Regions from separate parts of the Hyphomicrobium nitrativorans NL23 genome, predicted to be linked through region 1. Evidence: riboswitches for the same ligand, from Rfam matches in the RefSeq annotation. Region 1 holds a riboswitch; the other holds the start of a gene.
What was found. Region 1 has a riboswitch for cobalamin ahead of W911_RS18715 (DUF1636 domain-containing protein). Riboswitches for the same ligand answer to the same signal wherever they lie in the genome.

Region 1 (7,061 bases):
TGGCTCGCCTGACGAGCTACCTGCCGCAGGATCGCGAAATCGCCTGGCCGCTCTCGGTCGAAAACGTCGTCGCGCTCGGGCGCACGCCTTACCTCTCCACGCTCTCCGGCCTTGGCTCCGAAGATCACCAGGAGATCGAAAGCGCCATCGCATTGACCGACATCGCACACCTCCGCAATCGCATCGTCTCGACGCTCTCAGGCGGCGAGCGCGCGCGCGTTCTGATGGCGCGCGTCTTGGCCCAGGCCACGCCGATCCTGATCGCAGACGAACCCGTCGCCGCCCTGGACCCCGGCCATCAAATCGCGCTGCTGGAAACGCTCGATGCATTGTCGTCAGCAGGGCGCACGATCATCGTGTCGCTGCACGAGATTTCGCTTGCCGCGCGGTGGTGCCGCCGTCTCGTCCTGCTCGACAAGGGCAGCATCGCCGCCGACGGCAAGCCCGAGGACGTCTTGACCCACGAACATTTCGCGAAGGTCTACGGCGTTCGCATCCACCGCACCGTCACCGAGGATGGGCTGCTTGTGCAGCCGGTCGCACGGTTGCCACTGCAGCGGTAATCCGAAAAGCCGTTCGCGGGCTCTCAGCGCGCGAGCGCCAGGAGGCGGTCGCAATCGATATGCGCTTCGATATGCGCCGCAAGCGCATCGAGCGTGGCATCCACGTCGTGTTCGTAATTGAGCGGCGACCCTTGCGCGCCGAGACCGCGCAACACTTCTTCGCGATAGGCATCGCTCGAAAAGAGACCGTGGAGATAACACCCCGCAACACGCCCGTCCGCGCTCCGAGCACCGTCCGCACGCCCATCCTGAAAACGGATCATCGGCCGCTCCAATCCTACGCCTGTCGTTTGCCCGACGTGCATTTCATAGCCCTTGACCGCAGCGCTTGCCGAACACGACACGCCTCGTACCTCTGTCAGCGTCTTGTTTCCGGTGAGAACGGTCTCGACATCCAGGAGACCCAGCCCCTTGGCCTCGCCCGGCGCCCCTTCGATGCCGCCAGGATCGGAGATCCTCCGCCCAAGCATCTGATAGCCGCCGCAGATACCCAGCACATGGCCGCCGCGGCGCACATGCGCCGCAAGGTCAATGTCCCAGCCTGTTGCGCGCAACGCGGAGAGATCCGCCATCGTCGCCTTCGAGCCCGGCAGAATCACGAGCGCAGCCGTGCCCGGAATGGGCTCACCCGGATGCAGAAAGACCGCATCGACAACAGGCTCCAGCCGCAACGGATCGAAGTCGTCGAAGTTCGAAATTCTCGGATACGCCAGCACAACGACGAGAGGACGTCCCCCCGTGGCCGCGTCGTGCGTCATCGACTGGGTATCTTCCGCGGGCAGCCGAGCTGCCGCGTCGAAATAGGGAAGAAGCCCCAGCGCCTGCCATCCCGTCCGCGCGGCGAGGTCCGCCATGCCGTCGGCGAACAGCGCGGGATCGCCACGGAACTTGTTGACGATGAAGCCGACGATCCGCGCGGCATCGTCAACGCTCAGCACATGCCGCGTCCCGACGAGGCTCGCAATCACGCCCCCGCGCTCGATGTCGCCGATCAGCACGACAGGCACGTCGGCTGCTTCTGCAAACCCCATGTTCGCAATATCGCCGCTGCGAAGATTGACCTCCGACGCCGAACCCGCGCCCTCGACAAGAACGAGGTCGGCATCTTCTCCCAGCAGATGAAAGCTCTCCAGAACGCGCTCCATCAACTGCGCTTTCATCGCGTGATAGCCACGCGCCGGCGCGTTGCCGATCACGCGCCCCTGCACGACGACCTGCGCACCGATCTCGCTCTGCGGCTTGAGCAGCACCGGGTTCATATGCACGCTCGGCACCGCACGGGCCGCGCGGGCCTGGAGCGCCTGCGCGCGCCCGATCTCGCCGCCGTCCGCCGTTACGGCCGCATTGTTCGACATGTTCTGAGGTTTGAACGGCCGCACGCGAAGACCGCGATTGGTGAACGCACGCGCAAGCCCCGCGACCAGGAGCGACTTGCCCACATCCGAGCCCGTGCCCTGAAACATGATCGCTTTCATGGGCGCTCTAGAACTCGATGCCTTCCTGAGCTTTCACTCCGGCCGCAAAGTGATGCTTCACGGGCGTCATGTCCGTTACCAGGTCGGCCGCTTCGATCAGCTCGGGCTTCGCGTTCCGTCCGGTCACGACGACGTGGAGATCCGGCCGCTTGTTGCGCAGCGTCTCGACCACATCGGCGAGCGGCAAATGATCGTACCGCAACGCAATGTTGAGTTCGTCGAAAACGATGAGATTGAACGAAGGATCGGCAAGCAACGCTTTGGCCTGGGCCCATGCCTTCTCCGCCGCAGCGACGTCGCGCGCGCGATCTTGCGTTTCCCAGGTAAACCCCTCGCCGAGCGTATGCCAGACGACCCGGTCGCCGAACGTTTCGAGCGCTTTTCGCTCACCCGTCTCCCACGCGCCTTTGCCGAATTGGACCACGCCGATGCGCTTGCCGCGCCCCAATGCGCGCAGCACGAGGCCCCACGCCGCAGTCGACTTCCCCTTACCTTTGCCCGTGTGGACGATCAGAAGCCCTTTTTCGACCGTTTTGGAGGAAACCTCGGCGTCTTGCGCAGACTTGCGTTTCGCCATTTTCTCCCGGTGCCGGGCGTCGTCTTTCTCTGCTGCTGCCATATGAAGTCTCTTTCTTATCCATGGGCCCCAGCGCCCCGCGCCGAGAAGCCAAAATTTGCGCCCGATTTCCATTGACGCAGCGATCTGGCAGCCTTTATCAAACCCGGGACGGTTCCTCGCAAGAGGATTGAACGGGAATGCGGTATGCCGAGCGAGGCCGAAGCCGCAGCTGCCCCCGCAACTGTAATCGGCGAGCGTTCGATCGATCGTGCCACTGGGAAACCGGGAAGGCGATAGAATGCAGGTGACCCGAGAGCCAGGAGACCGGCCGTCAGAGTAAGACACTCGCATGGCCCCGGAGGGGTGGCCAGGGAGAATGCCCGTGAAGACACGATCCTCACACTTGCCGTCGTTCGATAAACAACGCGCCGCATTCTGCGCGCGGGGCAGGCGTTCTCAGTGAGCAAACCGTCCGGCGATAGCGCGCCGCTTCTTCCTCAGTCCGGGCCATGCACGTGCTCCGAACCGTCGGACCCCGAGGGGGCTTGCCAGGACTGCAGCGTGTTCGCGACCTCCAACTCTCTCCAAAATCTCGTGCCCGCACCCAAGTCCGACGCATCGATCACCGTCTTCGTCTGCGTCACGTGCCGCCAGATGCTGCCCGATGGAGATGGCTTCCTCCAGCCCGGACGCGACCTCGCCGCAATCCTGAGCGAGCGCCTGTCCGCCGACGAAAACGTCAACGTCACACCCGTTCAATGCCTGTCCGTCTGCAACCGCCCCAGCACCATCGCGCTCACCGGCCGCAACAAGTGGACATACCTCGTCGGCAACCTCGAAACCGCCGTGCATCTCGACGACATCGTCACGTTCGCGCGCGCCTACCGGCAATCCAGCGACGGCATCGTCCCCTGGAAGGAACGGCCGGAACCGTTCCGCAAGAGCGTGATCGCCCGCGTTCCGCCCCTCGGCTTCATCCATCCGGAGCAAAATTCATGACCGTGGTCGCCAAAGTTCCCTGCAGCATCGTGACCGGCTTTCTCGGCGCCGGAAAAACCACGCTCGTGCGCAACATTCTCCAAAACGGCGCGGGACGTCGCCTCGCCGTGATCGTCAACGAGTTCGGCGATGTCGGCATCGACGGCGAAATCCTGAAAGGCTGCGGCATCGAAAGCTGCAACGAGGAAAGCATCGTCGAGCTGTCGAACGGCTGCATCTGCTGCACGGTGGCGGACGACTTCGTGCCCGCGCTCGAAGGCTTGCTCGCGCTCGATAACCCGCCCGAGCACATCCTGATCGAGACCTCGGGGCTCGCGCTGCCGAAGCCGCTCGTCCAGGCATTCAACTGGCCGGCTATCGCCTCGCGCGTGACCGTCGACGGTGTGATCGCGGTGGTGGACGGCGCGGCCGTGGCCGCTGGCCGGTTCGCGGACGATCCCGACGCGCTCGCAGCCCAGCGCGCGGAGGATACCTCCCTAGATCACGACAATCCGCTCGAAGAAGTGTTCGAGGATCAACTGCTCTGCGCCGATCTGATCGTTCTCAACAAGGCCGACCTGATGACCGCCGACGAGCGCGAAAAGGTTGCCGCCGAGATCAAGGCCGCCGTGCCGCGCGCCGTTAAGGTTGTCGAGACGACCGGCGGTCAGCTCGACCCCAAGGTTCTGCTCGGCCTCGGCGCCGCAGCCGAGACCGATCTTGCCGCACGCCCGTCTCATCACGACAACGAGGCCGAGCACGATCACGACGATTTCGATACCTTCATCCTCGATATCCCTTCCCTCGACGCGCCAGAGGGCCTCCTGGAGCGGATCCGCACCGCGGCCGACGCGCACGACATTCTGCGCATCAAGGGCTTTGCCGAAATCAACGGAAAGCCGATGCGCCTCCTCATTCAGGGTGTCGGCTCGCGCTTGCAGCACCAGTTCGACCGCCCCTGGCACCCTGAGGAACCGCGCCAGGGCCGGCTCGTGGTGATCGGCCAGAAAGGACTGGATCGCGACGCCATCGCCCAGGCCATCGGGACCGTATAAGATGACCGGATGCACCTGCTAGCAGTCGAGACGGGATCGCTGGATGAAATAGACGGCGCGGTCGATCTGGGACAGACGCCCGCCGATGTCGTCGTCCTGTCGTTCAGCGACAGCGATCTCTCCGCCCTTGCCTCGGTTTGGAGCGAGAGCCCCACGCTCTTTCCCACACTACGTCTCGCAAGCCTCAAGCAGCTTCGCCACCCGATGTCGGTCGATCTCTATATCGAGCGCGTGATCGCGGGCGCGCGCCTCGTGATCGTGCGCGGCCTCGGCGGCCTCGACTACTGGCGTTATGGCTTCGAGCAGATCGCAGCAGCGGCACGGCGGCACGGCATCCACTTCATCGCATTGCCGGGCGACGACCGCCGCGATGCGCGCCTCGACGCGATCTCGACCGTTCCGCGCGATGTGCTGACCGCCTTCGAGCGTTACTTCCGCAGCGGCGGCCCCGCCAACGCGCGCAACGCATTGCTCTTTGCTGCGCAGTTGCTCGGCACGTCTACCGAAGTCGATCCGCCCGTTGCGCTTCCCGCCGCTCTGGCGCTCGACGCAAGCGGCAACCCGACAGCCCTCGAAAACGTAGAGAGCTTGTCGGGGAAACCCGTCGCGCTCGTAACGTTCTATCGGGCAAGCCTCCTCGCCGGCGACTATCGGCCCATCACCGCACTCTGCGATGCACTTGAGCAGCGCGGCCTCCGCGCGATAGCCGTCGCCGTGACGAGCTTGAAGGACGCGGACGTCGCGAACCCGGTGACGGACCTCATTGTAAGCGCCCGCCCCGACGTCATCCTCAACGCGACCGCCTTCTCCGCCATGCGCACCGACGAGACGACGCTTCTCGACGCGGCGGATTGCCCCGTGCTGCAAGTCGCCCTCGCGGGCCACCCACGCACAGCATGGGACGAAGCTTCCCGCGGCCTGTCGCCCAGCGATCTCGCGATGAACGTCGTGCTCCCGGAGCTCGACGGCCGCCTCTTTACGCGCGCCATTTCCTTCAAGAAGGATCTCGCTGCCGAGCCAGGCCTCGAATACGCGCGCATCGTGCACGAACCCGACGCGGGCCGCGTCGCACACGTAGCCGATTTAGCCGCCGCGTGGGTACGGCTGCGCCGAAAGCCGCGCGAAGAACGCATGATCGCGCTCCTGCTCTCCGATTATCCCAATCGCGCAGGCCGCACAGGATACGCCTGCGGTCTCGACACCCCCGAGAGCGTCGCGGAAATCGTCTCCGCACTCGCCACGGCGGGCTATGCGACAGGCACGGACAGCGTCGATGCGGGAAACTTGATCGCGCGGCTCGCCGGTCTTTCGGCATCCGACGCAATCGAAATTCCGGTCGCCTGGTACGTCCGCCACCTTTCCAGCTTGCCGCCCGGCGTCAGGGACGCTCTCGATGCCGCATGGGGGAAGCCGGAAGAAGATCCGGCGTTTGACGGCGAACACTTCCGCCATCCCTGCGCGCGGCACGGGAATCTTGTCGTCACCCTCCAGCCGGATCGCGGCGCGCGAAGCGACAGAAAATCGGGCTATCACGACCTCGAACTCCCGCCCCGGCACGCCTACGTCGCGCTCTACGCGTGGCTGCGCGAGCAGGAGCGCATCGACGCGCTTCTCCACATGGGCACGCACGGCACCCTCGAATGGCTGCCGGGCAAAGCGCTCGCCCTCTCCGAAACGTGCTTCCCCGAAGCCGTGCTCGGCCCTCTTCCGGTCGTCTATCCCTTCATCGTCAACAACCCCGGCGAAGCGGTGCAGGCCAAACGGCGCATCTCCGCCGTAACCATCGGCCACATGACGCCGCCGCTGTGCGAAGCCGGGCTCGAAGGCCCGCTCGGAGAGCTGGAAGGCCTGATCGAGGAATATGCCGAAGCAGACGGCGTCGACCGCCGACGCATCGTCATCCTGGAGCAAGAAATCCTGGATCGAGCCTGGCGCTCAGGCCTCGCCAAGGATTGCGGCCTCGAAAAGAGCGATCCGCCGCGAGAGGCCGTCGCCAAGCTCGACGCCCAGCTCTGCGACATCAAGGATCTCGCCATCCGCGACCACCTGCACGTCTTCGGCCGCGCGCCGTCTCCCGAATCCTGCGCTGCACTCGCCGCCGCGATTGTCCGCGCTGCGCCGGGGACCAGATCTGAAACGGTCGAGACCGCCATCGTGGACTGCGCACTCTATGAGCGTGAGGCCCTGATCGCAGCCCTCGACGGCCGTCGTGTCGCGCCTGGCCCGGCCGGCGCTCCGACGCGCGGACGACGCGACGTTCTTCCCACAGGCCGCAACCTCACGACCATCGATCCACGCGCAGTGCCGACCCGCACGGCCGCAATCGTCGGACAGCGCGCAGCCGATGAGGTCGTCCGCCGTTATCTCCAGGACCACGGCGATTATCCGCGCGCCCTGATGCTCGATCTCTGGGCCTCCGCCTCCCTGCGCA
Region 2 (7,061 bases), 440 kb from region 1:
AACGCGGAGTTTTGCAAACCGGGCACTGCAAATTTGCGAATTTTGCGAATGAGGCCACGAATGCGAAAAGCCTTCATGGGGGTGCGCCTGAGGCGTCTCAGGGAAGAGCGGGGCCTGACCCAGGTCGCCCTCGCGCGCGCGCTCGATCTCTCGGCGAGCTACCTCAACCAGCTCGAAAAAAACCAGCGCCCGCTGACGGTCCCCATCCTGCTCAAGATCAACGCGGTGTTCGGTGTCGACGTGCAGCTCTTCTCCGAGGACGAGGAAGCGCGCCTCATCGCGGATTTGCGCGACGTGATGGCCGATCCCGGCCTCGACGAAGAGATCGCCCTCACCGAACTCCGGGAGATCGCCTCCAACATGCCCGCCGTCGGACGCGCGATCGTGAAGCAGCATCGCCGCCTGCGTCAGGCCTCCGAGCGCGCGGATGCGCTGGCGATGCGCCTCGGCGTAGGCACGGAGGAACACGAACCCGCACAACTCATGCCCTTTGAGCAGGTGCGCGATTATTTCTACGCCCATCACAACTATTTCGCTGAGCTGGACGAAGCAGCCGAGAAACTGTTCGCCGCTGCGCGCCTCACCGTCGGAGATTGCGCCGCAGGCTTGAAGCGTTATTTGAGCGACCGGCTGCGCATCCAGGTCGTGATCGAAGCACCGAACGAACAGACGCATGCGCAGCGCAGCTTCGAAGCACCCGCGCGCGTGCTGCGGCTCTCATCCACCCTCATGCCGGGGCAGCTCGCGTTCGAGATGGCCACGCAGCTTGCGTATCTCGAAATGGGCGACACCATCGACAAGCTGGCGAGAGACGCGGCATCCGGCAGCGAGGAGACCTACCGGCTCGCCCGCATAGGATTGGCCAATCACTTTGCGGGCGCGTTGATCATGCCCTATGGGCGCTTCTTCGAAGCAGCCGAACGGCTGCGCTACGACATCGAGCTACTGCGTCAGCGCTTTGGCGTCGGCTTCGAGACCATCTGCCATCGTCTGAGCACGCTCCAGCGCCCGAATGCGCGCGGCGTGCCGTTCTTCTTCGTGCGCGTCGACCGCGCGGGCAACATCTCGAAGCGCCAGTCCGCCACCGATTTTCACTTCTCGCGCGTCGGCGGCTCGTGCCCGCTTTGGAACGTCTACGAAGCGTTCTCCGTCCCGGGCCGCATCCTCACCCAGCTCGCCACAATGCCGGACGGGCGCACATACCTCTGGATCGCACGCACCGTATCGCGCGGGCACGGCGGCTACGGCGCTCCATCGAAAACGTTCGCCATCGGCCTCGGCTGCGATATGAGCCACGCGAACAGGCTCGTGTATGCGAAGGGCCTCGACCTCAAGGATCAATCCGCGGCGGTTCCGATCGGCGCCGGCTGCAAAATCTGCGAGCGGCCCGCCTGCCCGCAACGCGCCTTCCCCGCCATCGGACGGCGCACCGCCATCGACGAAAACGAGCGGCGCTTCACCCCATATCCGGTCGCATGACACAGCAACGAAAGGGCGAACGATGACAGTCAGCACTTGCGATCTCTCCGACAAGCACGGCGAGCACGCGCGCATCCCCGCGCCGGTGTTCCATAACTTCGGGGCGCGCCGCGCGTTCCACGGACGCGCCGTCACGGTGAAATGCTTCGAGGACAATTCTCGCGTGAAAGAAGTGCTCGCGACACCCGGCAACGGCCGCGTTCTTGTCGTGGACGGAGGCGGCAGCACGCGCTGCGCGCTGCTCGGCGACATGATCGCGAAAGATGCAGTCGCAAACGGCTGGAGCGGCATCGTCGTGTTCGGATGCGTGCGCGATACGGCCGTTCTCGAAGGCCTCGACATCGGCATCAAGGCGCTTGGCACCAACCCGAGACGTTCGACACGCCGCGGCGAAGGAACCCTCCACATTCCCGTCGACTTCGCCGGAATTCAAGTGAAGGAAGACGACATCGTCGCCGCCGACTGCGACGGCATCGTCGTCATCGCCGCGAAACACGCGACGGAAATCGGGTAAGACGCAGGGCTCCCGCCGCATCCCGGTTTGCTGTCAACGGCATTCCGTCGACTGTCACCGATAAACACAACATCTATACACAGCCGCGCCGTAAACACGCGTTTCACGCAACATCTTGCGGCACCCGCCTTGCGGCACCCTCAGAATCAGACGCTATTGAAAGCGTCATAGGTCGCCGGGCGGAACCGCTCGGCGCTAAGAGGGAACCCGGTGCGCTCGGCTTTCTGCGAAGGCGAGCAATCCCGGGGCTGCCCCCGCAACTGTAAGCAGCGAGTTGCCTGTCGAGAGCGGCCACTGGTGCATGGCACCGGGAAGGCCAGACAGGCGACACTGACCTGCGAGCCAGGAGACCTGCCTGTGACGAGATTAATTCGTCCTCGGGCGGGGTGTCCCGGTGGGTGGTATTCTGACGCCTCTGCATGCGCGGAGGCACGGATGCGCGTCCCCATTCGGCCCAAGCCCCCTTTTTCCTTTAAGGGGTTTGCCGATGTCCATCGCAATAGAAGCCAGAAGCTCCAGCGCCGCATCCGTCTCGGGCGGCAGCGCCAAGACGCCGGCCACCGCGCCAGCGCTGCAAGTCATCCGGCGCAACGGCTCCGTCACGCCGTTCGATCCGACAAAAATCACCATCGCATTGACGAAAGCGTTTCTCGCCGTCGAGGGAAACCGCGCCGCCGCCTCGCGCCGCGTGCACGAGATCGTCGAAGATCTCGCCGCCCAAATCGTCTCCGCACTCACGCGTCAGGGCGACCACGGCCGCACATTCCACATCGAAGACATCCAGGATCAGGTCGAACTCGTCCTGATGCGCGGCGAGCATCACAAAGTCGCACGCGCCTACGTCCTTTACCGCGAAGCCCGCGCCCAGGAACGCGCCGCAGCCACCGCTGAGGTCGAACATTCGGAACAGCCCGCCCTCAACGTCAAAGCCCGCGACGGATCGCTCCGCCCTCTCGACCATCAGCGCCTCTCGCTGATCGTGCGCGAAGCCTGCGAGGGCTTGTCCGAGACCAGCGCCGAGGACGTGCTCGCGGAGACCTATCGCAACCTCTACGACGGCATCGCCGCCCACGAGCTAACGCTGGCGCCGATCCTCGCCGCCCGCACGCTGATCGAGACGGAACCCGCCTACAGCGAGGTTTCCGCCCGCCTCTTGATGGATCAGCTTCGCGAGGAGGCACTTTCGTTCGTCTCCAGCCGGCCGGAGCGGGCGAGCCAGGCCGAAATGGCCGAGCGCTATCCCGAATACTTCCGCAGCTATGTCGCCCGCGGCATCGCAACCGAACTGCTCGATCCGGAGCTTGCCCGCTTCGACCTTGAACGCCTGGGCCACGCCCTCAAGCCCGAACGCGACATGCGGTTCCAGTTCCTCGGCCTGCAGACGCTTTACGACCGCTACTTCCTGCAAACGCGCGGTGTTCGCTTCGAGCTGCCGCAAGCGTTCTTCATGCGCGTCGCGATGGGTCTCGCCCTGCGCGAGATCGACCGCGAGGCGAAAGCCATCGAGTTCTACGACCTGATCTCGTCGTTCGATTTCATGTGCTCGACGCCCACGCTGTTCAACGCCGGCACGCCCCGCGCCCAGCTCTCGTCCTGCTTCCTCACTACCGTTGCCGACGATCTCGACGGCATCTTTAAGTCCATCAAGGACAACGCGCTGCTCGCAAAGTATTCCGGCGGTCTCGGCAACGATTGGACGCGCGTGCGCGGCCTCGGTGCTCACATCAAGGGTACCAACGGCGAGAGCCAGGGCGTCGTGCCGTTCCTTAAAGTCGCGAACGACACGGCGATTGCCGTCAACCAGGGCGGCAAGCGCAAAGGCGCGGTGTGCGCGTATCTCGAAACCTGGCACATCGACATCGAGGAGTTCCTCGACCTCCGCAAGAACACAGGCGACGACCGCCGCCGCACGCATGACATGAACACGGCCCATTGGATTCCGGACCTGTTCATGCAGCGCGTCGCCGAGGACAGCCACTGGACGCTGTTCTCGCCGGACGAAGTGCCGGACCTGCACGACCTTTACGGCCGCGCCTTCGCCGAGCGCTATGCTGAGTACGAAGCGAAGGCCGAGCGCATGGAATTGCGCATCGCACGCCGCGTCCGCGCCGTCGATCTCTGGCGCCGGATGCTCACCATGCTGTTCGAGACAGGCCACCCCTGGATCACCTTCAAGGATCCGTGCAACCTCCGCTCGCCCCAGCAGCACACGGGCGTCGTGCACTCGTCCAACCTTTGCACCGAGATCACGCTCAACACCTCGAACGACGAAGTCGCGGTCTGCAACCTGGGCTCCGTCAACCTCGCAAACCACGTCACGGCCGATGGCCTCGACCGCGTGCGCCTCGCACACACGATCGACACGGCCATGCGGATGCTGGACAACGTGATCGACATCAACTTCTACACCATCCCCGAGGCGCGCCGCTCCAACCTGCGCCACCGGCCCGTGGGCCTCGGCGTAATGGGAGTCCAGGACGCGTTGCACACGCTGAAGATCCCGTACGCATCGGACGAAGCCGTCGCCTTCGCCGATACGAGCATGGAAGCGATCAGCTACCACGCAATTTCGGCGTCCGCCGATCTTGCGGAAGAGCGCGGCCGCTATCCCTCGTTCGACGGCTCGCTCTGGAGCCGTGGCATCCTGCCGATCGACTCGCTCGCACTCTTGAGCGACGCGCGCGGCGGCGATCTCCGGATCGATACGTCCGCCACGCTCGATTGGGCACCGTTGCGCGAGCGCATCCGCACCGTCGGCATGCGCAATTCCAACGTCATGGCGATTGCACCCACAGCCACGATCTCGAACATCTGCGGTGTTGCGCAGTCCATCGAGCCCGTGTTCCGCAACCTCTACGTCAAGTCCAACATGTCGGGCGACTTCACGGTCGTGAACACGCATCTCGTGCGCGATCTCAAAGCGCGCGGGCTGTGGGACGAGGTGATGGTATCGGATCTCAAATACTTCGACGGTTCCGTCGGCGCCATCGACCGCGTGCCGGAGGACATCAAGGCGCTTTACGCAACCGCCTTCGAAATCGACTCGCACTGGCTCGTGGATGCCGCCTCGCGCCGGCAGAAGTGGATCGACCAGGCCCAGTCGCTCAACCTCTACATCTCGGCGCCGAACGGACGCAAGCTGGACGCGCTCTATCGGCTCGCGTGGGAGCGGGGCCTCAAGACGACCTACTACTTGCGCTCGCAGTCCGCGACCCATGTCGAAAAATCGACGCTCAAGGGCACGGACGGCAAGCTCAACGCCGTCTCGGGAAGCGGCATGGTGTCGGCGCCGGACGCACACGAAGCGCACGTCCCGCGTGCCTGCTCGATCGAAGATCCCACCTGCGAAGCTTGCCAATAGGCAGCAGCGCAACCCTGCCGGGCCCCCGCGCCCCGGCCTCGATCCCGAATGCTCGTAAGTAATGCGTCGGCATTCTCCAGCTTTACATCCTGCCTTGGAGAAGTCTCATGCTTGACTGGTCGGAACCAGCCGCAAACCGCGCGCCTCAAGCGCCGCTCCCCTCGCCCGCCATCGTGCCGGACGCCGAAAGCGGCACCGGCCTCGGACACATCGACCGCAGCGGCGGACGTGTGCGCGTCGACGATAAGGCAATGATCAACGCCCGCGCCGACGTGAACCAGCTCCTGCCCCTCAAGTACGGCTGGGCCTGGGACAAGTATCTGTCGGGCTGCAACAATCACTGGATGCCGACCGAGGTCTCCATGCAGGCCGACATCGCGCTCTGGAAATCGCGTGACGGGCTCACCGAGGACGAACGGCGCATGGTGAAACGCAACCTCGGCTTCTTCGCCGCATCCGAAAGTCTCGTCGCCAACAACATCGTGCTCGCCATCTACCGGCACCTCACCAATCCGGAGTGCCGCCAGTATCTGCTGCGCCAGGCTTTCGAGGAGGCTGTGCACACGCACACCTTTCAGTACATCGTCGAAAGCCTCGGCCTCGACGAGGGCGAGCTGTTCAACATGTACCGCGAGGTTCCCTCCATCACCGACAAGGCCGCCTGGGCGCTCGCTTACACGAAACACCTGGACGATCCCGAGTTCAAAACCGGCACGCAGGAAACAGACCAGGCCTTCCTGCGCGACCTCGTAGCGTTCTACGTCGTGTTCGAAGGCATGTGGTTCTACACGGGCTTCGCGCAGATCCTCTCCCTCGGGCGGCGCAACAAGATGGTCGGCATCGCCGAGCAGTATCAGTACATCCTGCGCGACGAGAGCATTCATCTGAACTTCGGCATCGACGTCATCAACCAGATCAAGGTCGAGAACCCGCATCTCTGGACCAAGGCGTTCCAAGACGAAGTGCGCCAGATGCTGCACGACGCAGCCGAACTCGAAGCCTCTTACGGCCGCGATACCATGCCTTCCGGCCTGCTCGGCCTGAACTCCAAGCTGTGCGAGCAGTACATGCGCTTCATCGCCAATCGCCGCTGCGGGCAACTCGGCCTCGCCCCCGTGTTCGCGGAAACGGAAAACCCGTTCCCCTGGATGTCGGAAGTGATGGACCTCAAGAAGGAGAAGAACTTCTTCGAGACGCGCGTCATCGAATATCAGAATGGCGGGGCGCTCTCCTGGGAATGATCGACGAAACCCTGGGCGGCACGCACCACCGCCCAGGGTGCGCAAGGCATCGACCACGCGTGCGGAGAGTTGCACGGGGCCTGGACGTCCGGCAGGATGAAGCGATCCTATTCGGCCCTCCGACGACACGCAGCCTGCAGAATGAATGCCCCGCACCTGACCGAAAACGAACATCGCCGCATCGCGTGCATCGCCGAGAGCTATGCACGCTTGACCGGACGGCCTCTTGTCGCTGACAGCGACGCCGATCCCGTCGAGGCCCTCTGGCGCGCGCCCATGGCTATCGTAGCTCACGGCACGGAGGCCGATCCCATCTTTTTCTTCGGCAACCGGACCGCGCTCGTGCTGTTCGAAATGGATTTCGACGAATTCAGGCGTCTGCCATCCCGCTTCTCGGCCGAGCCGCTGCTTCGCGAAGAACGTGCGCGCCTGCTCGAACGCGTGACCAAGAACGGCATCATCGCGG

Region 2: linked by a shared signal. The riboswitch ahead of W911_RS09105 (ribonucleoside-diphosphate reductase subunit alpha) and the one ahead of W911_RS18715 (DUF1636 domain-containing protein) in region 1 are both predicted to bind cobalamin.

What each region holds. Positions count from the first base shown of each region.
Region 1 covers NC_022997.1:1,510,379-1,517,439, reverse strand. The annotation lists gene W911_RS06990 (ABC transporter ATP-binding protein) at 1-563, shown strand, start outside; gene W911_RS06985 (cobyric acid synthase) at 587-2,038, opposite strand; gene cobO (cob(I)yrinic acid a,c-diamide adenosyltransferase) at 2,046-2,657, opposite strand; cobalamin riboswitch at 2,750-2,944, shown strand; gene W911_RS18715 (DUF1636 domain-containing protein) at 3,057-3,596, shown strand; gene cobW (cobalamin biosynthesis protein CobW) at 3,593-4,630, shown strand; gene cobN (cobaltochelatase subunit CobN) at 4,640-7,061, shown strand, end outside.
Region 2 covers NC_022997.1:1,952,035-1,959,095, reverse strand. The annotation lists gene W911_RS09115 (short-chain fatty acyl-CoA regulator family protein) at 61-1,479, shown strand; gene rraA (ribonuclease E activity regulator RraA) at 1,502-1,993, shown strand; cobalamin riboswitch at 2,146-2,366, shown strand; gene W911_RS09105 (ribonucleoside-diphosphate reductase subunit alpha) at 2,481-5,354, shown strand; gene W911_RS09100 (ribonucleotide-diphosphate reductase subunit beta) at 5,462-6,595, shown strand; gene W911_RS09095 (MEKHLA domain-containing protein) at 6,737-7,061, shown strand, end outside.